4 regions of the Peribacillus sp. P4_D6 genome follow, and region 4 is predicted to be linked to each of the others. Evidence: riboswitches for the same ligand, from Rfam matches in the RefSeq annotation. Region 4 holds a riboswitch; each other region holds the start of a gene.
The links. A riboswitch is a leader RNA that binds a small molecule or an ion and turns the genes downstream of it on or off. The one in region 4 is predicted to bind cobalamin.

Region 1 (8,573 bases), on a different contig from region 4:
TTCCGGCACATATGACGGCCGGCATGCCTTTGATGGAAAAGGTCAAATCTGTCCTTGGTGAAACGATCCTGACTTTGTCAGTACGTTGCATCAAATGTTTTAACGGCTTCAAAGCCGCCTCCATTTTCCCGTAATCCATTGTGCATACGTTCAAAAGAAAGTCTTCGTACCTATAGAAGGTCATGCCGGCTTTTTGCGCTGATGCCTTGGTGGGATAATTAAGTAAGACCCAACGTCGGTTGTTTACATAAAAAAGTGTAGGGGAATTCATGGCCTCCCCTTGAAGACGGTGCCTCTCGATGGGAACATCAGTCATTTCCGCATTGTTTTCTTCCCCAGTGATGATGATGACCGCATCGATATCCGTATATTTCTTCAAGGCCCATTGTGAAGCTGTGTCAAGCTGCTCCTTCACATTCCCTAGTAACAGGTGGCGGCTTATCTCATCGTCCTCGAGTTCCACATATGGATAAGCACCCACTCTGTATATTTCATCAATCAACTCTTTCAATAATGGTTTCGTGTTGATATGCCCCCGTATGAGGATTCTCTCTTTAGGCTGTAATTGTATCGAATGATGAACCAGCCTGGCTGCAAGCTTCGTTATCCTCTCATCCTTCATCTGCCTATCCCTTATTTTTCGAGTTCGCGAAGAGTTTCAAGCGCTTCTTCGACGTGGCCTTTAACCTTTACTTTACGCCATTCTTTGACTACATTTCCAGCCTTATCAATCAGGAAAGTTGAACGTTCAATGCCCATATACTCCTTGCCGAAGTTCTTTTTCAATTGCCAAACATCAAATGATTCAGCCGCTTCATGATTTTCGTCAGCCAGCAGCAGAAAAGGCAATCCATGTTTTTCGATGAATTTTTCATGACGTGCCGCTGGATCTGGGCTGATACCAAGGATGACCGCGTTCAATTCCTCGAATTGCTCATTATGGTCCCGGAAATCACAGGCCTCCGTCGTGCAACCTGGCGTCATGTCTTTTGGGTAAAAATATAATACAATGTTTTTCCCCTTAAAATCCGATAGGGAAACCATTTCACCATTGTTTGCAGGGAGTTTGAAATCAGGTGCTTTTTCGCCAATTTTAACAGTCATATTGAACCCTCCATTTCTTTCATTATGGTAAGAGTACCCAATAATCGAAAGAAACACAACTTTCATTTATCCTTCCTATCTTTCTGCTCCAGATCGATCACCGTACGAATCACGAACGCTGCAGGCAGTGTATACCCAATGAAGGCCTGAATGGTAGCTATCATCCTACCCATGCCAATCGGGGCTATATCTCCATATCCTACAGAAAACATCGTCATCGCACTAAAATAAAAAGAAGTCTTCAATTGTTCATAGAAAGTCCCATCCAACCGATTGCCCATATCAAGAATCACCGAATGATTCTGAAGCTCGTATAATAAATATATCAGTGCAAATCCAACTAATATCGTCGCATATAAATTGCCAAGCCACAGCATATCCTCAAGAGAAAATTTCTTTCCTCCCGACTCAACAAGAAATAACGTACGAATGCTCATCACCATGCAAAAAATGATCCCTGCAATCAAGATGTAGAAAGTCATCCCCCACGCCCCATTTCAAAACGCCACTTCCTCTATACATACTCCCTGTCCAAACAATATATTCTTTTTAGGAATCAGCCTTATCACCGACAAACGCATTAAACGGAAACTTTCCCTAATCCTTTTTCCATGTTGACCCTTTTGGTCGGATATGTTAAGATTGTCTAAATTTTTATAATAGTTTTTATTTTATAAATCTTTGACCTGCAAACAGTTAACAAGGCAGGTTTTGCAAAATTTCATATGTGGAAATAGGTTCCTAATTTTCATTAGGATTAAAAGGGAAGTCCGGTGTAATTCCGGCACGGTCCCGCCACTGTAATGGGAATGTTAGCGTCAATCAATATGCCACTGATCAACGGATCGGGAAGGCCAGCCGCTAATGATATTCCCCAAGTCAGGAGACCTGCCTATTTCGACAACACTGTTTTAACCTACGGGAGATAGGGAGGTGTTAGGGACCTTATAATTGTAAGGGGCATTTTGCATGCCTCTTTATTTTAAGCATTTCTAACTTTCTTTTTTGACGGTTAGGAATGCTTTTTTTATTGTTTGATCAATTGAATGTAGGAGGATGGGAATTTTGAAGAGCAGCAGTTTGGGTTACCCTCGAATCGGGGAAGATCGTGAATGGAAACGTACATTGGAAGCATACTGGTCAGGTAAAATCGATGAAGCGGAATTTACGGCACAACTAAAGGCAATCCGTATAGGCAACTTACAAAAACAGCAGCAACGGGGCATTGATATCATCCCTGTCAACGACTTCACTTTCTATGATCAAATGCTCGATATGTCCGTCATGTTCGGTCTTGTTCCTGAACGTTATTCAGCTTATGAAGGCGGAAGTGTCCCCCTTTCCGTTTATTATTCAATGGCCCGGGGAAACAATGATGAAGTCGCTTCAGAAATGACGAAATGGTTCAATACAAACTATCACTATATTGTCCCTGAATTAAAACTGGCACAGCTTACTTTAACAGAAAATAAACCACTTACAGCATATCGGGAAGCCAAGGAAAAGCTAGGGATCGAATCGAAGCCCGTTTTGATCGGACCTTATACTTTCCTCTCCCTTTCAAAAGGCTTTAATAAACAGGAAATCCCTGGCATCATCCTGAGTCTGCTTCCCCTATACACGCAAATCCTGCGGGAGTTGGAGCAAGAAGGCGTGAAGTGGGTTCAAATGGACGAACCTTCCCTTGTTTCATCCATTTCCAAAGATGATATGCAAACTGTTACTTACCTCTATGAAAAACTGAATGAAGCAGCACCAAACCTGAACATCATGCTACAAACATACTTTGATGCCGTGGAACACTATCAAGAAGTCATCGAATTAAAAGTCCAAGGAATCGGTCTTGATTTTGTACATGATAAAGGAAGGAATTTAAGTAACCTTGAGGCATTTGGTTTCCCGAAGGACAAAGTGCTTGCAGCGGGTGTGATTGACGGAAAAAACATTTGGCTATCCGATTTATCCAAAAAAATCGAATTGATCGAGACACTTAAGAAACAGGTAGCTGAGGACCAAATCTGGCTACAGCCCTCTTGCTCCCTGCTTCATGTCCCGGTGACCGTTCGTAATGAAACCGCCCTTTCAAAAGAAGTGAAAGAGGCCCTTGCTTTCGCTGATGAGAAACTTGAGGAAATCACACTTTTGGTCAAAGGGAATAATCAAGGCATTGAAGCAATCGCCGAAAAAGTGGATGTCAATAAATTTACGATTCAAACGTTAGCCAATTCAAATGTCCGAAACCACGGGTCTGTACAATCCAATGTCGAAAAGGTTAAAAACAGGACTGCCGGCCGTCAGCTTCCATTTAAAGACCGTTACCAAAAACAACAGGAATTTTTCAAATTACCTTTTCTCCCTTCGACTACGATCGGCAGCTTTCCGCAGACATTTGAAGTTAAACAAGCACGCGGGAAATTCAATAGAGGAGAATGGACAGCCAAGCAATATGAAACATTCGTTAACGAAGAAATCGGCAGGTGGATCGAAATCCAAGAAGAAATCGGTTTGGATGTTCTCGTTCATGGGGAATTCGAACGGACGGATATGGTTGAATACTTCGGTCATAAATTAGGCGGATTCGTCTTTTTAGAAAAGGGTTGGGTACAATCCTATGGATCCCGCTGCGTGAAACCGCCAGTCATCTACGGCGACATCCATTTCATCGAACCGATGACAGTCAAGGAAAGTGTATACGCACAATCACTGACGAAGAAGACGGTGAAGGGAATGCTGACAGGTCCTGTTACGATTTTGAACTGGTCTTTCGTCCGTGATGATATTTCCAGGGAGAATGTTTGCTTTCAGCTGGCGCTCGCTTTAGAAAAAGAAGTCATTGCCTTGGAATCTGCTGGAATTAAAATGATTCAGGTTGATGAGCCTGCACTTAGAGAAGGTCTGCCATTGAAAAAAAGCGATCGCGACGAGTATTTGAACTGGGCATTGAATTCATTCTTGATATCCACATCTAGCGTGGAGGATACAACCCAAATTCACACGCATATGTGCTATTGCGACTTCAACAGTTTCATGGATGTCATCTCCTCCCTCGATGCCGATGTAATTTCCATCGAAACATCCCGCAGTCATGGGGAGCTCGCTTCCGCATTCGAGGAAAAAACATATGAAAAAGGCATTGGCCTGGGGGTGTATGATATTCACAGCCCGCGTGTGCCGGCAGTGGAAGAAATGGTCGATATGATTGAACGGGGCATCAAGGTATTGGATAAAGACCAGTTTTGGATCAATCCCGACTGCGGCCTGAAAACAAGGGGTATCCCGGAAACCGTCGCTTCCCTGAAAAACATGGTCGAAGCAGCAAAAGTCGTCCGTAAAAACCTTTTAGTAAACCAGCAGGCAAATGATTGAAAAGAACGCTGCCCATCCAACACAGCAGTCACGGACTTTTTTAACCGACCTTGTTTTTCCACCGGATACAAATCATCATAATACCATCTTTGGCGGAAAAGTAATGGCCTATGTGGATAAAATAGCTTGCATTTCCGCTATGCGACATTGTCGAAAACCCGTTGTGACTGCTTCAAGCGACTCTTTTGATTTTTTGGCCCCCATCAAAACAGGGGACGCGATCAACCTTGAAGCTTATGTCACCTGTACTCATCGCACATCAATGGAGGTATTCGTGAAAGTGGAGCGAGAGAACCTATTAACAGGTGAAAAACAGCTTACGGCACGCGCTTTTTTAACGATGCTTGCCATTGATGAAGACGGTAAGCCGACAAACGTACCTCAGGTCATTCCGGAAACGGAAGAGGAAAAACAGCAATATGTTCAAGCCCAAGCAAGATATATTGAAAGAAAGAAAAAACGGAACTAAACAAAAACCCCTTCAACATGAATCTGTTGAAGGGGTTCTTTCAGTTCCCTGCCCCGCGGTACCTCTTCACTCCCTGATTCCATATGAAAATGGATATCACGAAAAAGGCAACCCCAATTACAGGTGTGGCAAATGCATATGCATACCATTCTTCTTTTCTTAGGAAATAAGATGCCGGATAGACACCGACAAACGCGAATGGCAGCACCCATGTAAGGACAAAACGGATGACCTTATTATAAATATCAACAGGATAGCGCCCGTAGTTCCCGATATTGTACATCATTGGCATGATGGATGTTTTCGCATCCGACCAGAACCCAATGCTTGCTATCGCAACGAATATGGCTGCATAGGCAAGTGCCCCGCCTATTGCAAAAACGATGAAAAGAATCGGGTCATACCACGCAAGCTGAAGATCCAATGAAATCGCCGAATAGAATATGATGATCAAACCGGTCACAACTCCAAATAACGCTTCAAGCTCGATTCTTTCTAAAATGACTTGAAACAGGCTATGTATCGGTCTTGTTAATATCCGGTCCATTTCACCTTTGACGATATAGCGGTCATTAAAATCCCAGATGTTGAAAAAGGCCGAAAAAAGGGCGAAAGGGATAAGGAAGAATCCATAAATGAATATGATTTCTTCACGGCTCCAGCCGCTTAAAAATTGCGTATGTCCGAAAACGACCAAGATAAATACCAGATTCACGACCTGATTCAGCAGATCTGATAGGATTTCCATGAAGAAATCGGCTCTATATTGCAGTCTTGTCTTCATATATTGACTCACATATTGAAAAAACATCGATACATAAAACATCCCGTCAACCTCCTTGAATAATCAGCTGTTTTTTTGCGACTATCCATAAAAGCTGAATCGGTATTATGAGAATGATGCACCAAATTAACTGCTGTAAAAGCGCCATGCCAATTTCGCCTGAACTGTAACCGTTCGTAAAAATCATGCTTGGTACATAGCTGATCCCTTGAAAGGGTAAATATTTCATCACTTCCTGCGCCCATATAGGATAGAAACTGATGGGCAGCAGCAGACCGGAAAATAAATCAATGATAACCCTTTTAGCGCGGATTAATCCGGCATTATTATATAAGAAAAAGGTAGTGATTCCCGTCAATAAATTAATTTGTGTATTGATGATGAAACTGAACAGCAAGGAAATGCCGAAGATCCCCCATACAGCCGGATCGCGCGGCAATTCAATAGGAAAAATGAAAGCTACCAGCAGCATTCCTGGAATCGAGAAGAAGAAAAAACGGAATATCCCTTCCCCAAGTCCTTGCATCGTTTTCATGCCTAAATAGTTATAAGGCCGGATCATCTCAATGGCAACCTTGCCGTCTTTAATCTCAGTGGCGATTTCGCGGTCAATATTATTGAAATAAAAAGCGCGCGCCATCCATGCAACCGCAACATAGGTTGTCATCTGCATGCTTGAAAGTCCTTCGATGGAGCTTTTTTCTCCATATATCGCATTCCATAAGAAATAATAAGCACCGATATTAATGCTATAAATTAAAATGCCGGTATAATAATCCGTTCGATACGCAAGCATCATCAAAAAACGCATGCGGATCATGGCAAGATACTTCCCCATGGCCCTCCCCCTTCTTGATAGACACGTTGTTTCTTAATGATAAGAGAGTCAGACAGTGCCTTCTTCGTAAATGTTGCGAACAATTTCTTCAATGGACGTTTCATGAATTTTGATGTCCTTTATTTTAAAATGAGATACGACAGCTGAAACAAGCTGTGAAATATGATCACTTTCTTCTTTCAACAAGGCAATGTATGTTTGATTTTTCTCATCATGAACCCAGTTAGCGGTAAATGGGAGCGCTAATGATTGCAATTCCTTCAATGCGATCGGCTCGATGAATTGAAAATGGATCTGTTTTTCCTCAGCCCAGTTATCTTTCAAACTCTGCAATTCCCCATCATAGATGATTTGCCCTTCATCAAGCATGATTACACGCTCACATAATGCTTCAATGTCCCCTAAATCATGGGTGGTCAAAAGGATTGTCGTATTATATTTCTCATTGATTTCTTTCAGGAACTCACGAATCTTCATTTTCACGAGCACATCAAGTCCAATTGTCGGCTCATCCAGGAACAGCAAAGGCGGATTGTGGATCAAGGCTGCCGCAAGCTCGCAGCGCATTCGCTGACCAAGCGAGAGTTTACGCACTGGTTTGTCCAGCAAAGGACCGATATCAAGCGTCTTGATGACATGTTCCATATGATCGTTATATTGTTCATCCGTTACCTTATAGACCTTTTTTAACAGCCTAAACGATTCTTGAACCGCAATATCCCACCAAAGCTGTGAGCGCTGACCGAATACGACTCCGATAGTCTGAGTGAACTTTTCCCTTTCTTTATGTGGATTCATGCCATTGACCGTGATTTCGCCTGCTGTCGGTTCCAAAATACCTGTCAGCATTTTGATCGTGGTCGATTTCCCTGCTCCATTTTCCCCGATATAAGCTACCATCTCACCCTTTTTTACAGTAAAATTGATATCATTGACGGCAGGGACGACCTTATAATTTCTGGTAAGTAAATCCCGGAAGGCACCCTTTAGCCCTGAACGGCTTGATGCCGACTTAAATTCCTTCCGAAGCTGTTTCACTTGAATTGCATCACTCATCCTGTTACATCCTCCGTAATCTCTTGTCCTAATGAATTAGTTTATCCAAACCAACCTTTTTAGACAATAAAAATGCTTGGTTGTCATCTACCATTTTCAGGGAGGGAATGGCCGTTGTACCAGATACATATATAAAGGAGACGAGTATGCTATGAATATCAAAAAATTATTACTATCCCAAATTGAAAAGGTCGTTTTCGACCTTCGATATGACTTCCTTTATGAAGATGAGTACGGTGAATTATTATGCCAGGTCATCCAAAGGGATTCCAGCGGGTCGATCGAAAGCACACCCATCAGTTTCCACCTTCGCATTAATGAAGAGAAAGGAACCGGGCAGCTAATCTATTACCAAGCCAAGGGCGAAATGAACCGCCAATCCTTCGACATCGAAAATCCTGACACCATCTTGGCCGTCCTTACTTTCATAACAGGAGTTTTGGGATCCCCCCAAAAAAATGTTGGCCCGGAATCCTGATTCTTCTGGGGGTGATGCGTTTCCACCAGGGTACGAATCACATTTCCTAGCCTTCCACCCCAGATTTCCAGAGAGAAAAGTGCTATGATTAAGGGGAAATATGTTTATATTTATAGGAGGTTTTAAGATTGGATTTTAGAAATTCGGAGCTTTTACATAAAGAGGCATTGGAACATATCGTTGGCGGGGTTAACAGCCCATCCCGTTCTTACAAAGCTGTAGGCGGCGGTTCGCCAGTTGCGATGGATCATGCCAAAGGGGCTTATTTCTGGGATGTTGATGGCAATAAATATATCGATTATTTAGCTGCATATGGCCCGATCATCACAGGGCATGCGCATCCACATATTACGGAGGCTATCGTTAAAGCAGCGGAATCCGGCGTTTTATACGGCACTCCGACAAAACATGAAGTCAAATTTGCCAAAATGCTGAAAGAAGCCATACCATCCATGGATAAAGTCCGCTTCACCAATTC
Region 2 (4,402 bases), on a different contig from region 4:
ATTACTCGTTCTTGCAGAATGTTCTGTAAGGTTGGATGATATCCAAAATACTTTGCCAATATGAATTCTCGATCATGATATTGCTCTTGATAGCCTTTCAGCATATCCTCCATTCTTTCCATCAACACCCCAGTGAAGAGGAAATATGGCAACATCACAATTTTTTTTGCCCCTAATCGGATGCATCGTTCAATACCTTCATCCACGTGAGGGTCCGTTACACCCATGAAGGCTGTTTCAACCCATTTAACGCTTAATTTTTCCCATAATAATCGTGAAATTTTATATATATCACTATTGGCATCAGCATCACTGCCACCTCGGCCAATTAGCAATATCGCTGTCTCAGAATGTTCAGAGGTCGTATCGAATCCCGCTTCCTCAAGACGGTCTGTCAGGATCGTCAATACATCATGGTGGACCCCGATCGTTTGGCCGTATGTGAATTTCACTTCTGGATACTTGGTTTTCCCATCCTCTATTTCAGCTGGGATATGTAGTTTCGAATGTCCTGCATGCAACAAAATGATCGGTATGACGATAACTTCAGTAGCCCCTCGTTTTACACAATTATCGATTCCTTTGGATATATTCGGTGCCGCAAATTCCAAGAAGCACGTTTCCACTAGGAAACGCCCGTCCAATGCCGGAATCATATTTTCAATAAAATGACGGACTTCTTCATTTCCCGAAGCCAACCGGCTTCCGTGTCCTACGAACAAAACTGCTTTCATTTACTTTCCCCCTCTTGATTAGTCTTCACAAGGCGCAGGCTCTATGTTTATTTTGGGAGCGATGTCCTGATAAGAAAAATTCTGTATCTTTTTCGAACGTTTGAAGTATTTAAAAAGCCGCTCATTTGGATGGGCATTTTGCTTATACTCGCCGACAATGTCCGTGATCAGTTCTACAAGCTGTTCCGGTTCAATGCCTTCCGCTACCGGCTGACCCGGATGGGCTGTTCTTCCAACCGGTTTAGCTCCAAGAAATAAGTCGAACTTCCCTTTTCGGAAGACAATCCCGATATCATCCATCACAGCACTATAACAAGCCATCCCACACCCATTAAAACCTATGTTCAGTTCCTTGGGCATGCTCATTCCGCCAAGCACCCGGTGTATTTCGTCCGCATAAGGAATGGATTCCGCTTTTTCACCATCACAGAAATCACAGGCTTTTAATGTCAGTACATCCCCAATTGGCGACAAAAGAAAGTTTGCTGATTGCAATTTCCCTGTAATGACTTCCGGATCCATTGTCGGGATCTTTAAGACGATTTTATGATTTGGCGTATACTCCATCGTTCCCTTTTCCCCGACAACTTCCGCAAGTGTCATCATTTGTTTGGGAGTGAATTGTTTATTCGCCACACCTGGACTAACGGCAAGTTCAAATACCGACTCCATTTTTTGCTGAACAATCGGCTGAATGGACTGCTTAACGACTTGACCCTTGACTCTTGACAGGGCCTCCATTGCCATTTCATAGGAAGCTGGCTTCTTTTCTGGTGCTTTTGTAAGTAATCCAACTCCTCCAGCGGACTCGGTTAAGGCTTCTTGATCTAATGCCCACGGTTCCGCTTCTTTTTGCAGTCGCTGATGCGGCTTCAATGTTTGCTTTTCCGAATTCAGCGTATATTTTCTCTGATAGCCTCTTGGTGTGATGATTTTGTCATCATATAAAAAGGTGGATGAATTACCGATAATGACGGTTGTCAACATTCCAATATCGTGATTCAACATATCCTGCAAATTGGTTATGACAATATCCTGCCTATCGCGATAAGCACTTTTCACCAACCCGACAGGTGTATCCGGCGAGCGGTAGCGAAGGAGAATCTTCTGTGTTTCAACAATTTGCCGGGTCCGCCTGCCGCTGCGCGGATTATAAAGTGCAATGACAAAGTCTGCCATTGCAGCTGCTTCAACCCTTTTAGCGATCAGTTCCCAAGGAGTTAAATGATCACTGAGGCTGATCGTACACGAATCGTGCATGACGGGCGCCCCAAGTAAAGACGCACATGAGTTGATTGCAGAAATGCCAGGAATGACTTCAATGRCCACTCCAGTTTCTTCTTTCCAGCCTTTTTCAATCAATACTTCATAAACCAACCCTGCCATCCCGTAAACTCCGGCATCCCCACTGGAAATCACCGCCACTTTCTTTCCCAGCTCCGCTTGTTTCACTGCTTCCTGTGCACGTGATACCTCTTCAGTCATCCCCGTACTTATGATCGTTTGATCTGTTAGCAGTCCCTGAATGAGTTCAACATAAGTTTTATAACCAATGATGTAGTCACTTTCTTGAAGGGCTTCGACGGCACGTTTGGTAATGTGTTCAAAATTCCCGGGCCCAAAGCCCACGACGAATAATTTACCGTTTGTACTCATTAAGACATCTCCTTTTACGCTTTGTTCTTTGAAATACRCGTATGAGCAGGAAAATCTGGATTAGGGGTCATTTCCCCGTCATTGTACTGYTAGATCATCTGTGGAACAAACTCACCATCATCGATATTACTGACGATCTGCCGACCGAAATCAGGCGTTTCCACTCGATACCAGTTTCCTTGGGGATAGGCAATCACAACGCAGGCATCCTTACATCTTCCGTTACAGCGTGTCCTCGTTGTATGGATTTTCAGATCCAGTCCTTTTGAAGCAATTTCATCGCGAATCGCTTGGGTTACTTCTTCCCCGCCCTTTTTCATGCAGCTGCTCCCATTACAAATCAACAGATGCGTATTTGTACCCGTCAAGTTCCAAGTAGTCATCTTCTTCCTCCTGAGTTCAGGGAAAAGGCAAAATAAAAAACCTTAACATAAGAGTCAAGGTTTTAAAAAAACTATATGAATGAGGAGCCAAAGGCAAGCATGCCAAATCCTCCCAAAATCGTCATAGTCCTTCTACCTTTCCCTCCGAAAAGTATCATGCAATTTTAAAAGCAGGTTTCCTGGCTTACGCTTCATTTTACTTTGTCCCTTCCCGGCATCATGCCAGTGGCTATCGACAATTTCATCAGCGTTTACAGTAGCGGGGGCTGCATCGGATTTTCACCGATTTCCCTATTATCCCTTGCTTATTCACACAAGGGCACTTTTAAAATGAAATATTTGGTTTTATTATACATTTCCAACTAACTTAATCTATCATATAACAACTTTGTCAAAATTCAATAGTTTATTCCGACTGTTTAGAAAAGTTTAAACGTGTAAAACCAGTTACAATCCTTTCCTCGCAACAAATTTCGGCCTCCAAAAAAAGATAGTGTAGCTGGAATTATTTCTTTATGGTACACTATACGAGAATTTTCTAAATAATTACATAAGTTTCATGGTGTTGAATTTCTCGGAATTCAGCTTAAAAGGGAAGCCGGTGAAAATCCGGAGCGGTCCCGCCACTGTAAAGGGAAGTTCCATTACGTTAACTTTAATCCACTGTCAAATGAGATGGGAAGGATGTAATGGGATGATGAACCAAAGCCAGGAGACCTGCCATGAAGCGTGAAACTGTTTCAGCCTACGAGGATGGGCGTGCGGATCAGGCAAAATGGCCCATGGTTGGTTCATGCTGCAAAATTCCTGTTCATTACGCACTTCTTTCCTTTGAGAGAAGTGCTTTTTAGTTTGGGCGCGCCGCTTTTCTTCTCAAGATTGATCAGAACAATAAAAAGTGTTGAAAGGAGAAAGAATGAAAAGAACCAATTGGAAAATTATTTATTTTGTCATTTTACTGCTTTTTGTCCCGAAACGGGKATTGGCCATGCATATCATGGAGGGCTTTTTACCCATAGAATGGGCTATATTCTGGTGGGCCGTGACGCTTCCATTTTTAATCTTGGGTTACCGGTCCATTAGGTCCAAAGTAAGGGAAAACCCAGAAACAAAAATGATACTTGGCCTATCGGGCGCATTTGTATTTATATTATCGGCCCTAAAGATTCCTTCCGTTACGGGAAGTTCTTCGCACCCTACCGGAGTTGGTTTAGGTTCCATACTATTCGGACCATTGGCCATGAGTGTGGTCGGCTCCATCGTTCTGTTATTTCAAGCTGTTTTACTGGCACACGGAGGATTGACGACATTAGGGGCCAATGCATTCTCCATGGCCGTTTGCGGACCCTTCATTGCTTACTTTGTCTTCAAGGCCGCAACTAAATTGGGATGGTCTTTTTCACTTGCCGTATTCTTGGCAGCTGCTTTTGGGGATTTGGGCACCTATGTGGTAACTTCTGTTCAACTTGCTCTTGCTTTCCCTTCCGAGGTAGGAGGATTCATGGCCTCTTTCAGTAAATTTGCAGGGATTTTTGCCCTGACCCAAATTCCCTTGGCCATCAGTGAGGGGTTATTGACAGTCGTCGTAATGAATTTCTTGAAAAAATACAATCTAGGCGAATTGAAATT
Region 3 (8,573 bases), on a different contig from region 4:
TTTTACTCCACTCCCCCTTAGCGGGAATTTCACAAAATCCTATAGGGGCCCCTTACGTCAAAAATGGCCAAGCCATTAACGGAAATCCCATTCGACTGACTTTATTACAAGCTTTACCTGTATGCATTCGCCTACCTCGATATAATTGACTTCCCTCACATGATAGCTCAATCACCTTTTATACCAATTATTCTCTCTTAAAGCATTTTCCTTCGTAAGATAAGAAATGAATAGCCCTCGATTTGTCGTTTATATTATCCATATAGATAGAATAAAGGACTCATGCTATAATTTAGTGCGTTAAAAAAGAAATGAACACACATATATAAAAGAAGGAGTGTTTCTTTGAATACATCTGCTTACAAAAAGGAATGGTTCGGCAACGTTAGAGGAGATGTTCTTTCGGGTATTGTCGTTGCCTTGGCATTGATTCCAGAGGCGATTGCCTTTTCGATCATTGCTGGCGTTGACCCAATGGTTGGTCTATATGCCTCATTCTGCATTGCCATCGTCATCTCCTTTGTCGGCGGAAGGCCGGGAATGATATCGGCTGCCACTGGCGCAATGGCACTCGTCATGGTCGACCTTGTTAAAGATCATGGCTTGAACTATTTACTTGCTGCAACCATATTGACTGGTTTGCTGCAAATTTTACTAGGGGTTTTAAAAATCGGGAAATTAATGAAGTTCATTCCGAAGCCAGTCATGACTGGTTTTGTGAATTCTTTAGCCATCTTGATTTTCACGGCACAGCTCACCCATTTCGTGGGCGAAACATGGATCATGTATGTCATGACAGCCGTTTCATTAGCTATCATTTATCTTTTTCCGCTAATCACGAAAGTCATACCTTCACCACTTGTCGCCATCATATTCATGACGATCGTTGCAGTTACCACGGGGGCTACGGTGCGGACGGTTGGGGATATGGGGCAATTGACCGAAGCGCTTCCGATGTTCATGCTTCCAGACATCCCTTTGACCTTCGAAACTTTGGCGATCATTTTCCCTTATTCCATTGCCCTTGCGTTTGTTGGACTGCTTGAATCGTTATTGACGGCTCAAATTGTCGATGAGATGACTGACACGGACAGTAATAAGAATAAGGAAGCCAAAGGCCAGGGGATTGCGAATATCATCGCCGGATGTTTTGGCGGCATGGCAGGATGTGCGATGATCGGCCAATCCGGTATCAACATTAAATCTGGTGGAAGAGGCCGGCTCTCGACATTTGTAGCGGGCGCATTCCTTATGGTATTAATCGTTGTATTGAATGATGTCCTTATCAAAATACCGATGGCTGCACTTGTCGCAGTCATGATCATGGTTTCAATCGGGACATTTGACTGGTCTTCCCTAAAGAGGCTCACTAGAGCTCCTAAGTCGGATGCAGCCGTGATGATCGTGACGGTCCTCATTGTCATTTATACACATGACTTATCAAAAGGCGTATTTGCCGGAGTGCTTTTGAGCATGATTTTCTTCTCGGCTAAAATTTCTAAAGTGGCAGTAGAGAAATCGGCAGACATCCAGGCTAAGAAAATCACTTATCGTATCAGCGGACAAATATTTTTCGCTTCTGTCCAGGACTTTGTTTCAAAGTTCGACTTCAAGGAAAAAGCCGATGCAATCGTCATTGACTTCTCCCATTCCAAGATCTGGGATGCTTCAGCAGTTGGTGCTGTCGATACGGTTATTCTTAAATATCAGCTCTTGGGAATACCTGTCCAAGTCCAAGGACTCGATGAAGAAAGTTCGACATTGCTTGAAAAACTCGCCACCTCAGAAAGTAAAATATCTTAAAGAAGTAAAATTCTGCTGAATAGAAACTTTTCAAACCGACAAAATAGATAACATGAATCATTTCCTTTTGAAAGGAGCGAAAAGCATGACACCCGAGCAGGATTATACGGCAGCAAATCTGTCACCGGATTTATTGAATGAACTGAAAAGCTTTGAAAGCAAACTTGGCGAGGAAGCCAATAAAGAATTGATTGTCATCGCCTATGAAAAAGAAAAGGAATCTTTAAATTAAGAAAAAAGACTCAAACACCCTTAATGGGATGGTTGAGTCTTTTTTTGAATGTACAAAAAAAGGCTGCCCAAGTTTTAATGAGCAACCCTTTTCCTGAATTATTTGCTGAATACGTCGGTTAAGACCGGAACGATTTGTTTTTTACGCGATACAACGCCTTCCAAGACGGCGATGTTATTGTTTAATGAAACGTCATATGCCTTTTCAACCGCATATGCCGCTTTACCAAGGGCCAAGGCAACGGAATCATTAGTCAGGATATCCGTAACGACGAATAGGAACAAGTCCAATTCCTTCACTGCGATGACCGCTTCAATCGCTGCTTCCAATTCTGCTTGCTTAGCAAGGACTTCGTTCGGATCAACGGCATTGACCTGTGCTATTTCCACTTTAGCCATTCCCATGGAGAATTCCTTGGCATCAAGAGTGATGAGCTGGGCAATCGTTTTGTCGCTTAAGTCAGCTCCCGCTTTCAACATTTCCAAGCCATATTTTTCAGCGTCGACTCCAGCAATGGCAGCGAGTTCCATTGCTGCTGCAACGTCCTGCTCCGTGCAAGTCGGCGATTTGAACAATAAAGAATCGGAAATGATGGCAGACAGCATAAGACCTGCGATTGCTTTAGGGACTTCAATGCCGTTTTCTTTATAAATTTTATTTAAGATGGTTGCCGTACAGCCAACTGGTTCCGCACGGTAATATAATGGATCGCTTGTTTCAAAGTTAGCGATACGGTGATGGTCGATAACTTCCAACACACGGACTTGGTCAATATCTTCAGCGCTTTGCTGACGTTCGTTATGATCGACCAGGATTACGCCATCAGCTTCCCCTGCAACTTTTTCCACAAGACGGGGAGCATCGAATTTGAATTGGTCCAATGCATATTGAGTTTCACCATTCACTTCACCCAGACGAACTGGTTCAGCGTTGATACCTAGCTGTTTTTTAAGATCTGCATAAGCGATTGCTGAACAGATTGTGTCTGTATCCGGGTTTTTATGTCCAAAAACTAATACTTTTTCCAAGATTTTATCCCCTTTTTCATAAATATTTTTCCGCGAATCCCCTCAGTGCAATAACGGAGAGCCACCTTTACTAGACACTTTATTTTAACACAAAATCCCGTAAAATCAGCGCTTGATTTATCCATTCCCCCATAAAATCTTTCATTCCCCCACCCTCTTCCATCACTTTGTCAATAGATAAGGATTGGTTTTTTTCAAATATATTAGTTGAATTATCATCGTATATGGCTTACGATAATATAAGCAGAAATACTAGATATTGATTACATAAACAATTCCAATAACTATATATAGAATTTTTATAATCCAAGGTGCCAGTGATGGCTGAAAAGGGAATCCGGTGTAAACCCGGAACTGTCCTCGCAACTGTAAATGTGACGAAATGAGAAAACCACTGTATAGCTCTCTATACGGGAAGGACTCAAAGTAGGATGATCATGAGTCAGGAGACCTGCCTTGAATTTTTCACGTTTCTTATTCTTCGGGGATTGAGATGATGAAACGATAGTATAACGGCTATTTTTTCATGCCTCTTTTATTCTATCGTTTGATCCGCTCAATTCTTTGGGCGGTTTTTTTATTTTAGCGGAAGTTAACAAGGAGGATTATTAATGACTCAAACATATAACTCTACCATAAGTGAAAATGACACAGAAGCGAAATCCATCCAGCTTGAGATGTTATCGAAGGAATTCGAAGGCCGTCTCGATATGGAAAAGTTCAAAAAGCGTTTTACAAAATGGCTTGATCGCAAAAGTGACTCAACCGAAGAACAGGCTTCAAAAAAACTGATTCAGCTCGCTCTTGAAGGCGTGGATATCGATGCCCCGGATTGGACTTTCGTTGCTGCAGCAGAACTGTTGAATACAATGTATAGGGATGCACAGGCCAATCGAGGTTATGAAGGCAAGAGTTATGGCCCATTCTATGAGCTGATCACAGAACTCTCCCAGCTATCGGAAGGTCAGCGTTATCCCATTTATAAACCAGAACTGCTATCTTCATATACAAAAGCGGAAATTGAGGAATTGGGATCGGTGATCGACCCGGAAAAAGATAAATTATTCTCTTACATAGGCATCTACTTATTGAATGACCGTTATCTGGCCCGCCCAAAAAAGGACAAGGTCTTCGAACTGCCGCAAGAACGTTTCATGATCATCGCGATGGAAATCATGCGAATGGAAAAAACGGAGCACCGCCTGCAACTGATAAAAGAAGCATACTGGGCCATGTCCAACCTTTATATGACCGTTGCGACTCCTACACTCTCCAATGCAGGTAAAACACATGGACAGTTAAGCTCCTGCTTTATCGACGCAATTGAAGATTCCATCGACGGAATTTACCTATCAAACTACGATGCGGCAAAAGTATCTAAATTCGGCGGCGGTGTTGGTCTTTACGTCGGTAAGGTTCGCTCGCTTGGTTCCGATATCCGCGGTTTCTCTGGAAACAGTTCCGGCACGACGCCCTGGATTCGACTATTCAACCAGACAGCTGTAAGTGTCGATCAATTGGGGCAACGTAAAGGCGCCATCGCGATTTACTTGGATGCCTGGCATAAAGATATCATGAGCTTCCTCGATTTGAAGACTCAAAACGGGGATGACCGATTAAAAGCACATGATATTTTTACAGGTGTATGCATACCGGATTTATTCATGGAGGCTGTACGCGACAGAAAAGAATGGTATCTTTTCGATCCGCATACCGTTAAGCAAACCCTTGGATTTTCACTTGAAGATCTTTATGACGAAAAGAAAGGCGAAGGAAGCTTCAGGAATCATTATGCACTTGCTGTCGAGGCCGCAGAAAATGGCACGCTTCCAAACTATAGCTTTGAAAAAATCAATGCGATGGACATCATGAAAAGCATCATGATTTCTCAATTAGAAGAAGGCGTACCGTATATGTTCTACCGCGATGAAGTGAATCGGAAGAATCCGAATAAACATAAAGGTATGATTTATTGTTCTAACCTTTGCACGGAGATTGCCCAAAACCTAAGCCCTTCGACGATCACGGATGAATATGAAACAGAAGATGGAGATGTTGTTGTGGTTCGTAAAAGCGGCGATTTCGTTGTCTGCAACCTTTCATCCATTAACTTGCCCCGAGCGGTGGGCAGCGATGTTCTGGAAAGATTGATTCCCATTCAGATCCGTATGCTGGACAATGTCATTGATGTGAATAATCTTCCTGTCAAACAAGCATCCATCTCGAACAAACGGTACCGGGCAATTGGTTTAGGAACGTTTGGATGGCATCATTTACTTGCCACACAGAATATTTATTGGGAATCCGATGAGGCTGTTCGCTATGCAGATGCTTTATACGAAAAGATCGCTTACTTAACTATCAAGGCATCCAACGAACTGGCCAAGGAAAAAGGATCTTACCCATACTTTGAAGGTTCTGATTGGCATACAGGGGACTATTTCGAACTGCGTGACTATACAGATCAAAAATGGCTGGATTTAAAAGCAGACGTGCAGGAGCACGGAACCCGTAATGGCTATTTAATGGCGATTGCCCCCAATTCATCGACAGCCAAAATCGGTAATTCCACGGATGGAATCGATCCTTTGTATGAAATTGAATTTTACGAAGAAAAGAAAAACTTCAAATTCAAGGTGACCGCACCAGGCTTGACGCCAAATACGTATGAATATTATAAAAAGACGCGATTCAATTTGGATCAACTGGAAAGCATCAGGCAAAATGCAGCCCGCCAACGCCATATTGACCAAGCAATCAGCTTTAATCTGTATGTACACAATACAATCAAAGCGAAGGTCCTTTTGGACATCCATTTAACGGCATGGGAAAGCGGGTTGAAATCAACGTATTATGTTCGTTCGACGTCTTCCGAATATGACAATGCCTGCGAAAGCTGTTCAAGTTAACGTCAATCATGACCCAGTAATCTATTCTTAAAGGAGTTTTCACGAATGACCAATCATATAAAAAAAATTCGGATGCTCGAACCGACGCATCCAACAAAGGCAACCGGTGTTTTCAAAGGAGAAGCTTCAGGCTTCCTCCTTTGGAACGATATACAGTATGAAAAATTCTATGATACCTATACACAGCTCATCAATAACTTTTGGAAGCCTTCGAGCGTGAACATGATTCAGGATAAAAAGCAGTGGGGCGAATTGGATGAAGATATCCAGGACGCTTTTCTCGAAATCCTTACGATGATTGCTGGAATGGACAGTCTTCAAACGCCCACTTTAGTAGAGATCCTCCGGTACATAAAAGATCCGGCGGCAAAAGCTATCTTGGCCAACATGGCCCAGCAGGAATCGATCCATAATGAGTCTTATTCCTATATCCTTGCTTCCTTGATTCCGGTAGGCAAGCAAAAACAGCTTTTCGACCGCATCAAAGAACATCCTGAAGTGATTAAGCGTAACCAACCGATCGTTGATGCTTATCAAACGTTCGTGGACGATCCCAGCCCTCAGCATTTATTCGAGGCACTGATCCATTCAACGAACCTTGAAGGGATTTATTTCTATTTGGCTTTCGCCTTTTATTATAATCTAGGACGCCAAAATCTAATGACCGGTTCAGCTACGATGATATCCTATATTCATCGCGATGAAATGGTCCATTTCGATTTCATTGGCATGCTCGTTCAAATCTTGATGTATGAATATCCTGAGTTAAATAATGAAGAAAACACGAAGTTCATCTATACAACGATTGAAAAAGCAGTCGAACTCGAAAAGGAATGGTCTGAATATATGCTCGAAGATATCCAAACGAAAGCCGATCTCGATTTGGAAGAATTCAATGAGTACATCGAATATATCGCCAACAAACGGTTACGTATGCTAGGCCTTGAAAATTTGTATAAAGAGTATGGCGAGAACCCGATGCCATGGATCAAAACGTTCGATGATGAATCCATCGGCCTTACCAAAACCGATTTCTTCGAACAGAAGTCAAGGACATACAGTCAAGTAAATGCCAGCAATGGGTTCGATGAGCTGTAAAATCGCCATTGTCTATCATTCTGCCGGCGGCAATACAAAAGCGCTTGCCGAAGCCCTCGCTGCCCTTTTACCTGAGGCTTTCTTATATCGAATGAATGAATTCGATTTACGTACATTGCCGGATTACGATGCCTTGATCGTCGGCACCTATACATGGGGCAATGGGGAGCTTCCCGCTAAATCAGCAGCCTTTTATAAAGAACTGGAACAGTTGCCTATCGCTCGCCTGAAAACGGGAGTCTTCGGCACTGGCGAAACCAATTATAATCATTTTTGTGGGGCGGTCGATCATTTCCGGGATATGTTATTTGCGAAGAGCCAGTTATTGGTGACATTGAAGATAGAACAGATGTATCAAGAATCAGACCTGCACAGACTTCAAAAGTTCGCTTCGCTATTCCAGAACTGACTGAAAGGGGATTGCGTTTTCGCATATCCCCTTTCAGTGTTTTTTTTAAAACTTGGCTCCCTCAATCATAGCAACGGTAAGCATGAAGTATAATGGAGAAAAAAGGAGATGATATCCAATGACTGAGAATATAACCCAGTTCCTTCCTATCCTTTTCATGCTAGTGCTTGTCGCATTCGTTATATTCATCGTGTTTTTCCTGTCAGGGCATTTTAATCGTACTAAACGGATCGAAGAAAAATTGGACAAAGCATTAAAGGAAATCGCCGAAAAAAAGGAAAAATAAAAAGACTCCAAAATCGGAGTCTTTTTTTTATATGCGTTCAATTATTTTTGAACGTTAGCAGCTTGTGGTCCACGAGCGCCTTGCTCGATTTCGAAAGAAACTTCTTGGCCTTCTTCAAGCGTTTTGAAGCCTTCACCTTGGATAGCTGAGAAATGTACGAATACATCGTCTTGGCCTTCAACTTCGATGAAACCGAAACCTTTTTCTGCGTTAAACCATTTTACTTTACCTTGTACCATGATAGTTCCTCCTGTGTTTGGAAAAATCCATTTTATTACTATTTTTGGTTCTGGATAATGTTTCAAGAGGAATCCTATTACAGTAAATCCTTCTATCAAACTTTTCCGAACAAAAATAATTACTCATATTATATCATGGAAAATCCTAAAAAAACAAGATTATCGCCGTAAATCAACCGACAAATTATCCTAAAATTCTACATATTCCTCTTCTTGCTTTGTCGGAAGCCTTCGTCCAATAAGTAGCGCTCCGCCTCAACCGGACTTTCGAAACATTCCTCAAGATTCGACCCTGAATAAACATTCCAAAGCAGGTCTTCCTTTTGAAGTGTAAGCTCTTGCTTTTCAGGGCCAATCCATGCCCCTTCCAACCTAGCGAACTCGTTTTCCTCTTCTTCAATTTCAGCCGGAGGTTCAGATAGGTAATCCACGCTTCTTTGGATCAATTCTTTTAATTCGGCTTCATTATAGTCACGTATATTGATAAACCCTTTACGGTCAGTGTCTTTTTTTCTCATATGCCCTGCGTAAACGAACCCATTTCCATTGGGATGCAAGTGCTGAACGAC
Region 4 (8,573 bases):
ATTAAAAATCCAATCACTCCGCTCATTCCTGCATGCCCCCTTTCTTCCGCAATGGAATTCCCGCTTCCACTAGATAGGCTTCATTGGCCAGCCCGACGATCGTTTGATGAAGCAATCCCAGTGTTTTTCCGTATATATGAAGGAAATCATCCTGGAAAATCGGTTCCTGCACCAATTCATTGCTCACGACAATTAAACAATTGGATTGTTTTTTTATCTCATTGATTCCGGTTATTATTTTTGAAAAAACGCTATTTAAGAATTCTTCTTCAAGCGGAAGGCCAGGGCCAAATAGTTCGTTATCAAGCAGGGTTGTCAGACAATCGAGCAGAATTATGGAATCCTGATCAATATCCGCCCCTATTCTTGTAATATCCGTTGCGTATTCGGAGGTCTTCCACGCAATCGGGCTGCTTTCCCTATCTTTCCGGTGCCTAAGGATGCGTTCACCCATCTCAGCGTCACTGACTCGGCCACAGGCGAGGTAATGCAAGTTCCCATCCATCTGGAGTGCATACTCCAGGGCTTTTCTTTCCGCGAAGCTGCTTTTTCCAGAACGGACACCCCCGGTTATAAAACAGAGCCTTGCTTTCTCCACTGTCTTACCCCCTCCATCAGTGCTTCGTTATCATGTTCACTCTTCACTGCAAACCGAAGCCACCTTCCATCCAAGCCCGGAAAATTATAGGTATGGCGCGGTACGATTCCTTTTTTCAGCAAAAAGGGGAAAAGGGATAAAGATTCATCTTTCACCAAATAAAAATTAACTGTGCTATCGGAGACATCCAGCCCCTGCTCCTCATAAAACCGGAATAGTTTTTGCTTTTGCCATGCAATATAGTCTCTTGTTTTTCTCATATAGGTTTCTTCTGCATGACAGATTTTCCCTACTTCAAGTGCCACATGGTTGACGCTCCAATGCGGTTTATATTTTCTTACCCGTTTTATGATGTCAGGTGACGCAAGCAAATAGCCTAGTCTCAAACCGGGGATCGCAAAGATTTTAGTCATTGATCTTAGTATGAGTAAATGTGGAAATGCATTGATTAAAGAAGCATAACTAAAGGCATCCTCCGTGAAATCATAAAAAGCCTCATCCAGGACAACCAGGCAATCCGCTTTTTGGCATTCAATGATCAATTCCCTAACTGTATCCCGCTTAAATGAAACTCCCGTCGGATTATTAGGCGTACATAAGAAAATGGCATCATATTCGGGTAATCGCGGAATCAATCGTTCCAGGTCCAATTGCCACCCAGGAGCATCAAGCTGGTGAAAATCGACCTTACATCCTGCTGCCAAACAAGCTTCAGCATATTCCGCAAATGCCGGCTGTATGATCAGCACCCTTTGATTGGCTAATCCGTTCGCTACCAGCATGATGATTTCAGCACCACCGTTCCCCATCAAAACGGATTGCTCAGGAAGTTCTTCTTTTTTTGCAATGGATTTTGTCAGTTCAATGGCATGCGGATCTGGATATTGAAGGATCCCTTCGAAAAACCCAGACCACCGTTCCTTTATGCGTAAAGGCGGACCCAATGGGTTGATGTTAGCACTGAAGTCGAGAACCGATTCAGGCATTTCGATTTTCAGCGCTTCATAAAGATAATGAGGATTAGAGCCATGAGAAGGTAATGTCAAGAATAAGTCCCCCTAACCATAGCATCAGCAGAAATAGAAAAGATGACCGATGCATGATGGTAATCGTTTGTGGTATATGTTTTGCTTCCAATCGAACAAGCGGAACTCCCATCCTCGCACGGTCGGAAACAATTCCTTTGTACATATTACGGCCTCCAAGCTGTATTCCCAAAATCGCAGCAACGCCTGCTTCACACCACCCGCTATTCGGGCTTGGATGTTTTTTTGCATCATTGAATAATATCTTCCATCTGGCGCCGAATCCATGATAGCCGGATTTCGAGCTCAGCAACATCAGGAATCCGGTGAGGCGGCTGGGAATCCAGTTGACGATATCATCGAGCTTGGCTGAAGCCCATCCGAATTGCCCATATTTATCATTCTTGTACCCTACCATGGAATCGCAGGTATTAATCGCCCTGTACACCATCGCGAGCGGCGCACCGCCGATAGCTGCCCAAAATAATGGCGCTGTAATCCCATCACTGGTATTTTCCGCTACGGTTTCCACCGTGCCCCTGACGATTTCTGACTCATCAAGATCAGCCGTATCACGGCCGACGATATAGGAAAGCTTTACCCTCGCTTCAGGGAAATCCCGTTCATTAAGCGGAAAGCAAACATCCATCCCAGCTTGCTTCAGGCCCTTCTGAGCTATCGTTGTGGAAATGACAACAGCTTCCCAAAGGATACCTGCAAGTGGATGGATTAGATAAGCCAAATAAACGGTAAGAACTGTAATCAATAACACCGCCGATAGGACGATGATCAACATGAAGAGCCCTTTCCGTTTCTTATATGCCCCTTTATTGAATGCCAGGTCCAACTTGCTAATCATCGTTCCTATCCATTTGACTGGATGCGGCCAACTTGGCGGATCTCCAATTAATAAATCAAGGAAGAACGCCAGCGTAACCGCAAAAAGATGATGATAAATCATAATTCCTCAATCCGTTTCCGATTATTCGTCAATGCTTCCACTGTACAATCATATACACCGCGACTGATCAGCTTCCCTAACGGAGTGATGGTGCCTGCATATTGAAGCTTTGCCCCTCTTTGAGTTGCCGCAATCAACATGCTGTCTGTCGATGTTCCTGTTGCACAAGTATTTGTCACCTTATCCATGACATGCAAATCATGAAGCGCTTTTACTTTTGCCTCGGTCGCAGTCACTATACTGTGGATATATGCCTCTTCTGCCAAATGCCCATTTACGAATATCCATGTATTTATCGTTCCTGGAGCGGAACTCCAAGAATGCCGGTCAGCTAATGAAGCGTCGATAGCATTCCCTACACCGGCCGTCACAATGATAAAAACCGAGAAATCTTCAGCTCTTAATAGCTTGCTTGCGACCGTATCGAGAAAGACAGCTGTCATCATCCCTACCGTTTCCTGAGGCTCAAAACCATGAGCTGTTAAATAGTCGGCCATTTCAACATGATGATCCTCGCAATCATAACCATGATGGACGTGCCTATTCACAAAATACTTATGCCAGCCCGTCCCAGAACCAGTCACTCCAGAAGACATCGTTCTAAGCGGGATCGGAGACTTCAATTGAATCATCTCAAATCCGACTGTCAAATAAGATTCATCAATTTCCAACGGGATGGTATCCTGGCCATGCTTTTCCGGAACGATGAACATTTGCGGTTTCGGAAGGGCGGGATGCGGATGTTTTTCGATCGTCGTATGATATACACCCTGAATCCGTTCCTGTTGAAGCACTTCATTCGGCACATCAACAACCTGAATCTGCCCTTTCTCAAGCAGCATAAGCCGATCACAATATAATCCAGCCAAATTCAAATCATGAAAAATTGAAATAACGGTCAACTTCTGCTCTTTTGCCATTTTCCTCATTAGATCAAGAAGATCTTTTTGATAGGAAAGATCCAAATGGTTCGTAGGTTCATCCAAAAAAAGGATTTCCGGCTCTTGGGCAAGGGCCTGTGCCAGCAGGACCCTCTGCCTTTCCCCTCCTGATAATCGATCAAAATGAAGATCCTGAAAATCAGCTACTCCCGTTTGTTCCATCACCCGCTGGACAATCGATTCATCTTCTGCGGACCAACTATGGAACCAACCTGATTGATGGGCATATCGCCCAAGCGAGACCGTCTCTTTTACTGTATAGGAGAAAGCTAATGAGGAATGTTGAGGGAGCACGGCAATGACCTGTGCAAGTTGTTTTGACGAATAATCCTTCAAATCCCTGCCGCTTATCCGTACGCTTCCGCCTTTATAATCGAGCACCCCGCTAAGCATACTTAAAAGCGTCGTTTTCCCGCTGCCATTAGGACCAAGAATCCCGAATAATTCCCCTTTATGTACATCAAAAGAGACAGAGTCCAAAACAGCTTTGTTGTGATATCCACCTGTTAACCCTTTTACTTCAAGCATCCGTTTTTACCCTTCTCTCCGTCTCTTTAATAAAATCAGCGCAAATGCAGGTGCCCCGATAAGTGAGGTGATCACCCCGATCGGCAGTTCCGATGGGGCAATGATCGTTCGTGCTACAAAATCGGCCAATATCAAGAATCCGCCTCCTATCAACAATGACAACGGAAGCAAATGTTTATGGTCAGGTCCCCAAATCTTTCGGACAAAATGAGGAATGACCAATCCTACAAAACCAATCGCCCCTGAAACGGCAACGGCTGCCCCTGTCAATGTCGAACCGGCTATCAAGATCCACATTTTCCGCCGCTTGACGTTCACACCTAAGTGTTTTGCCCGGTCTTCCCCGAAAGTCATCGCATTCAATTCTTTTGTATTCATGATCAAGGTCAACGAGCCAATGATAAAAAACGGCAAAATGATTACGATATAATTCCAGCCGCGCATTGAGACGCTTCCCATCAGCCAGCCGATGATTTGTCTTAATTCATCACCCGTCAGCGCAATCATCAATGAAATGAAGGCACTTAAAAACGAGCTGAAAATGATTCCCGTTAAAATGATCGTTTCCACTTTCATCGACCGATCCATTCTTTTTGCAAAAGTCAGTACGCAGAGCATCGTGAGCACTGAACATAAGATGCTCAATGCCGGAAGAGTATATAAACCGATGAATGGCAGTGATATATTCAAAAATATCGTCAATACGGCTCCGACCGATGCTCCTGATGAAATACCTAATGTGTAAGGATCAGCGAGCGGATTCCGGAGCAGTCCTTGAAAAGCCGCACCCGCGATCGCAAGTGATGCCCCAACCAAACCAGCGAGCAGCACCCGCGGCAAGCGGATGTTCATCACGATATTCGTAAGCATCACATCCGGATCGGCAGAAATCGGCAAGTGGAAAATCTCCTTGCCGATTATTTGTATAAGTACGGGAATCGGAACTGGCACCGAACCAAAGGAAATGCCTACCGTCATTGCGAATAACAAAATGAACAACGCAATCAAATAAGCAAACGCCCATTTAGTTGTCAAATTGGTTCGGATAGACTGCTTTGGCAAGTTCCTCTACTCCTTCTATTAAGCGTGGACCGGAACGGGTCACCAAGTCAGAATGGACATCAAAGACTTGGCCATTCTTAACAGCATTTACGTCTTGCCATCCTTTTCGGGCCTTCACTTCACTTACTGCATCTTTCGTATAATAACCATACGTTGTAATGATGACATCAGGATTTGCAGCAATCATCGACTCTTCATCAATTTTTGCCCAACCGTCCAATTCAGCAGCCGCATTATCCGCTGAAATAATAGTAAGCATCTCATTCATGAACGTATTTTTTCCAGGTGTGTATATTTCCGGTGAAGGCGAAACTTCCACTAAAACGGTCTTCCTATCCTCTTTCTTTACGGATTTGGCTTTTTCCTGGATATCCTTGAGCTTCGTTTTCATATCCGCAACGATTTCGTTTGCCTTATCATGTTCTCCCGTTGCCTTTCCAATCATTTCAATAGATTCATAGACTTGGTCAAAGCTTTGTGCATCATTGACTACGAGCACATCTATTCCAGCATCCTTAAGCTGCTGTAAACCCTCATTTGAATTATGGGCACTTGATGCATGCGCAAGAACAAGGTCAGGCTTCATGGAGACAATCAGCTCCGTGTTCATTTCCATTCCGCCAACTTTTTCAATTTCTTTCGTCTCTTCCGGGTAATTATCATTGTCGGAAACACCAACGACCTTTTTACCCAAACCAAGTGCAAAGACCACTTCCGTATTACTTGGTATCAACGAAACGATTTTCTTCGGTTCTTTTTCTATCGTTACCTTTTCCCCACTTGCATCTTTAATCGTAATCGGGAAAGCCTCGTGTTGAGCATGGTTCGTTTGCTCTTTTTCTTTTCCTTCATCAGCAGCACCACCGCAGCCTACCATCATGCCTGCAGTAAGCAACATTAACAGTATCAGACCAAAAATCTTCTTCATTTTCATTCCCCACAATCTTTTTATTTAATTTCTTCATACCTAACAGAGAAAACCAACACTGGAAGATACCCCCAAAAACAAAAAGCATCTCCCGTTAAACGGAAGATGCTTGCATGGCAACAATATCAATACGGACTCTTTCTTAGGGTCTGCCACACACCTTCCCATCCGCGTAGGTTACAGGTGTACGAATTCTGGCAGGTCTCCTGGCTCATGGTCATCGTCAACGGCACCTTCCCATATCTCATACAGTGGTACACAGCCGTAAGCTCCCATATACAGTGGCGGGACCGCGTTGGCATTTCACCAACTTCCCTTTTAAGTCATTAAGACACCAAATCGTTCATATGTATATAATTTTCACTGCCTTCATTATACACCATGTAAGAATCGATTATTATATGATTTTTCTGAACAAGTGCAAAATGCCCCTTCCACCTTCAATGCTTTGAAGCATTTTCAATCAGCGACGCAAACCCATTGAGCGATAACCCTGGTGAAATCCGAACTCGATGCAGAGCATGCATCCCTTGGTCGCTTGAAGCTCCCCCAGGTTCGGTAGTGACTGCCATCTTGTATCCAGCTTCTTCTGACAGCCTGAGACTCTCTTCGTTATACCGGCCAACCGGATAGGAAAGCACTGTCGTGTTCTGGTCGAGGATATGGTCGAACAGCACCTTCGACTGAACCATTTCCGCTTCTTGCTGCTCTGCCGTCATGCGGTTCAGCTCCAAATGGCTGATGGTATGGCTTTCAATTGAAATCCCATCCCTGCTCATCTCCAACATTTGATTTTCAGTCAGGTGATGACCTTTATCAATGGACTTCCCGATCATGAAGACAGTTGCTTTCATATCATGTTCTTTTAATATCGGGAATGCCTCCGTGTAGTTATCTGTATAGCCATCATCAAAAGTAATCCAGACGCACTTCTCACTTGGCATCCGATTCTCGGTTAAAACGAGGAATGCTTCTTCAGGGGATAATGTATAGTAACCATTCTCCCGAAGCCAAGCCATCTGTGATCGGAATTCCTCCCTTGGAACCCGAAGGCCATTCCCTTCAGAAATACTGTGATACATCAATATCGGAAGCTGGACCGGGGACTCGGCCTTTAACCAGCCTCCCGTATCGATTTGCCCCTCCGAATCCTGCCCGGTCCCATTCTCAGCCGCTTCGGCCACTTCAATGTCATCTTCCGCAATCGGTGCAGCCGTCTTTGTGCCTATCCCCTCTAAAATCCCTTGTGTGCATCCAGGTAAAATCAAAACCCCCAGCAATGCCGCCATCCTTAAAACTCTATATTTTTTCACTATCATTCTCCTGATTTTTTTATAGTATAATAGTACCAGAAAACCAGTGGACAATAAAGTATTCCATTTAATGAAAAAAGAGGAAAAACGAAAGCTTAGCGACACGCTAAACATTTATGAGGATTTTTTTTCATAAGTATGTGCTATTAGCTTGAAAAGTTTGCCTATAAGAAATATAATAAATAAGTCGTCGACTTTAATATATGTCCCAGTAGCTCAGCAGGATAGAGCGACAGCCTCCTAAGCTGTAGGTCGTAGGTTCGATTCCTATCTGGGACGCTAAAGTTTATAAGCCCTGTTATAATGCGGTTTCTCCGTGTTGTAGCAGGGTTTTTTTCTGTTGGTATGACCGTAAAATCCGGAGATTGTATGTAGGATAAAAGCATTTCTGTACGTAGGAAACAGTGATATTCCATATCACTATTATTTTTCTATGTTTGGAGGTGCTTTTTTTCATGAAAAAACACGTTATTAAACAGCGTGGAACAGCGTTAAAGGAACGGAAATTGACCAGTAAGACTACGGAAAGTTTCACGATTGAATACACACTGCATGAAGCCTTAGATATTTTTCTACGTGCAAAAGTTGCTGAAGGTGTCCGACAGCGAACATAAGGCGAATATGTGTGAAGTGAAAAGGATATTTTCGAAAATTCTTGTTGGACTATAGTAAAAGGGGTTTATCAGTGATACAGACTGATAAACCCCTAAATTCATTTTATTGAAAATTAATCACTTCTATTTCTTTATTGTTAAAGAGCGTTTCCACGAACCATTCCATTTAAATCCAATAGGGTGTACTGCAATTATAACACCTAGCACATAAACCCCATCAACAGTTATGTTAGCAGTACCTTTTGTACTGTTCTTTTTACTGAAGGATGCCTTCCCGCCTTTATGTAACCAGTCAACTTCCAAATTAATTCCAGTTAAGTAAGAATCGTAATTAGAAACTGATACAAACTGAGGTTTTTTATTAACCAATTTATATTTGTATTTTATTCGAATATTCTTGTATGAACCTAGTACGATTTTCCCATTTTGAACTGGTGACCACCAGTTCAAAAGTTTTGAGCCACTCTTTGTAGTAGCAAAATGTTTTAACCTGTCCCATCCGGGTATACAAATACTGTAAGACATTCTCACCAAAGGAGATGATAGTGCATGATGAGTACAATCAGAAGCCAATGGAACAAAGAGAATGACGCAGCGGTGTTT

Region 1: it holds a riboswitch for cobalamin, as region 4 does, so the genes downstream of both, metE (5-methyltetrahydropteroyltriglutamate--homocysteine S-methyltransferase) here and AC1DVB_RS01470 (ABC transporter substrate-binding protein) in region 4, are expected to answer to the same signal.
Region 2: it holds a riboswitch for cobalamin, as region 4 does, so the genes downstream of both, AC1DVB_RS23245 ((2Fe-2S) ferredoxin domain-containing protein) here and AC1DVB_RS01470 (ABC transporter substrate-binding protein) in region 4, are expected to answer to the same signal.
Region 3: it holds a riboswitch for cobalamin, as region 4 does, so the genes downstream of both, AC1DVB_RS11045 (ribonucleoside-diphosphate reductase subunit alpha) here and AC1DVB_RS01470 (ABC transporter substrate-binding protein) in region 4, are expected to answer to the same signal.

The regions. Positions count from the first base shown of each region.
Region 1 is NZ_JBFUIQ010000017.1:4,074-12,646, forward strand. It holds gene AC1DVB_RS08195 (aminopeptidase) at 1-622, opposite strand, end outside; gene bcp (thioredoxin-dependent thiol peroxidase) at 634-1,104, opposite strand; gene AC1DVB_RS08205 (potassium channel family protein) at 1,167-1,586, opposite strand; cobalamin riboswitch at 1,823-2,014, shown strand; gene metE (5-methyltetrahydropteroyltriglutamate--homocysteine S-methyltransferase) at 2,161-4,470, shown strand; gene AC1DVB_RS08215 (acyl-CoA thioesterase) at 4,463-4,939, shown strand; gene AC1DVB_RS08220 (ABC transporter permease) at 4,980-5,765, opposite strand; gene AC1DVB_RS08225 (ABC transporter permease) at 5,770-6,561, opposite strand; gene AC1DVB_RS08230 (ABC transporter ATP-binding protein) at 6,610-7,617, opposite strand; gene AC1DVB_RS08235 (hypothetical protein) at 7,769-8,095, shown strand; gene AC1DVB_RS08240 (glutamate-1-semialdehyde 2,1-aminomutase) at 8,224-8,573, shown strand, end outside.
Region 2 is NZ_JBFUIQ010000143.1:4,169-8,570, reverse strand. It holds gene AC1DVB_RS23255 (sirohydrochlorin chelatase) at 1-734, opposite strand, end outside; gene cobJ (precorrin-3B C(17)-methyltransferase) at 753-2,390, opposite strand; gene AC1DVB_RS23245 ((2Fe-2S) ferredoxin domain-containing protein) at 2,405-2,773, opposite strand; cobalamin riboswitch at 2,926-3,115, opposite strand; cobalamin riboswitch at 3,317-3,512, shown strand; gene AC1DVB_RS23240 (hypothetical protein) at 3,496-3,624, shown strand; gene AC1DVB_RS23235 (energy-coupling factor ABC transporter permease) at 3,690-4,402, shown strand, end outside.
Region 3 is NZ_JBFUIQ010000026.1:40,360-48,932, forward strand. It holds gene AC1DVB_RS11030 (SulP family inorganic anion transporter) at 346-1,803, shown strand; gene AC1DVB_RS11035 (hypothetical protein) at 1,889-2,035, shown strand; gene AC1DVB_RS11040 (manganese-dependent inorganic pyrophosphatase) at 2,134-3,063, opposite strand; cobalamin riboswitch at 3,356-3,536, shown strand; gene AC1DVB_RS11045 (ribonucleoside-diphosphate reductase subunit alpha) at 3,675-5,972, shown strand; gene AC1DVB_RS11050 (ribonucleotide-diphosphate reductase subunit beta) at 6,018-7,070, shown strand; gene AC1DVB_RS11055 (flavodoxin domain-containing protein) at 7,042-7,479, shown strand; gene AC1DVB_RS11060 (hypothetical protein) at 7,598-7,765, shown strand; gene AC1DVB_RS11065 (cold-shock protein) at 7,807-8,004, opposite strand; gene AC1DVB_RS11070 (hypothetical protein) at 8,202-8,573, opposite strand, start outside.
Region 4 is NZ_JBFUIQ010000001.1:307,228-315,800, forward strand. It holds gene cobS (adenosylcobinamide-GDP ribazoletransferase) at 1-26, opposite strand, end outside; gene AC1DVB_RS01445 (bifunctional adenosylcobinamide kinase/adenosylcobinamide-phosphate guanylyltransferase) at 23-598, opposite strand; gene cobD (threonine-phosphate decarboxylase CobD) at 571-1,644, opposite strand; gene cbiB (adenosylcobinamide-phosphate synthase CbiB) at 1,619-2,584, opposite strand; gene AC1DVB_RS01460 (heme ABC transporter ATP-binding protein) at 2,581-4,053, opposite strand; gene AC1DVB_RS01465 (FecCD family ABC transporter permease) at 4,060-5,115, opposite strand; gene AC1DVB_RS01470 (ABC transporter substrate-binding protein) at 5,078-6,043, opposite strand; cobalamin riboswitch at 6,223-6,397, opposite strand; gene AC1DVB_RS01475 (polysaccharide deacetylase family protein) at 6,484-7,332, opposite strand; tRNA gene AC1DVB_RS01480 (tRNA-Arg) at 7,562-7,635, shown strand; gene AC1DVB_RS01485 (hypothetical protein) at 7,812-7,970, shown strand; gene AC1DVB_RS01490 (hypothetical protein) at 8,094-8,573, opposite strand, start outside.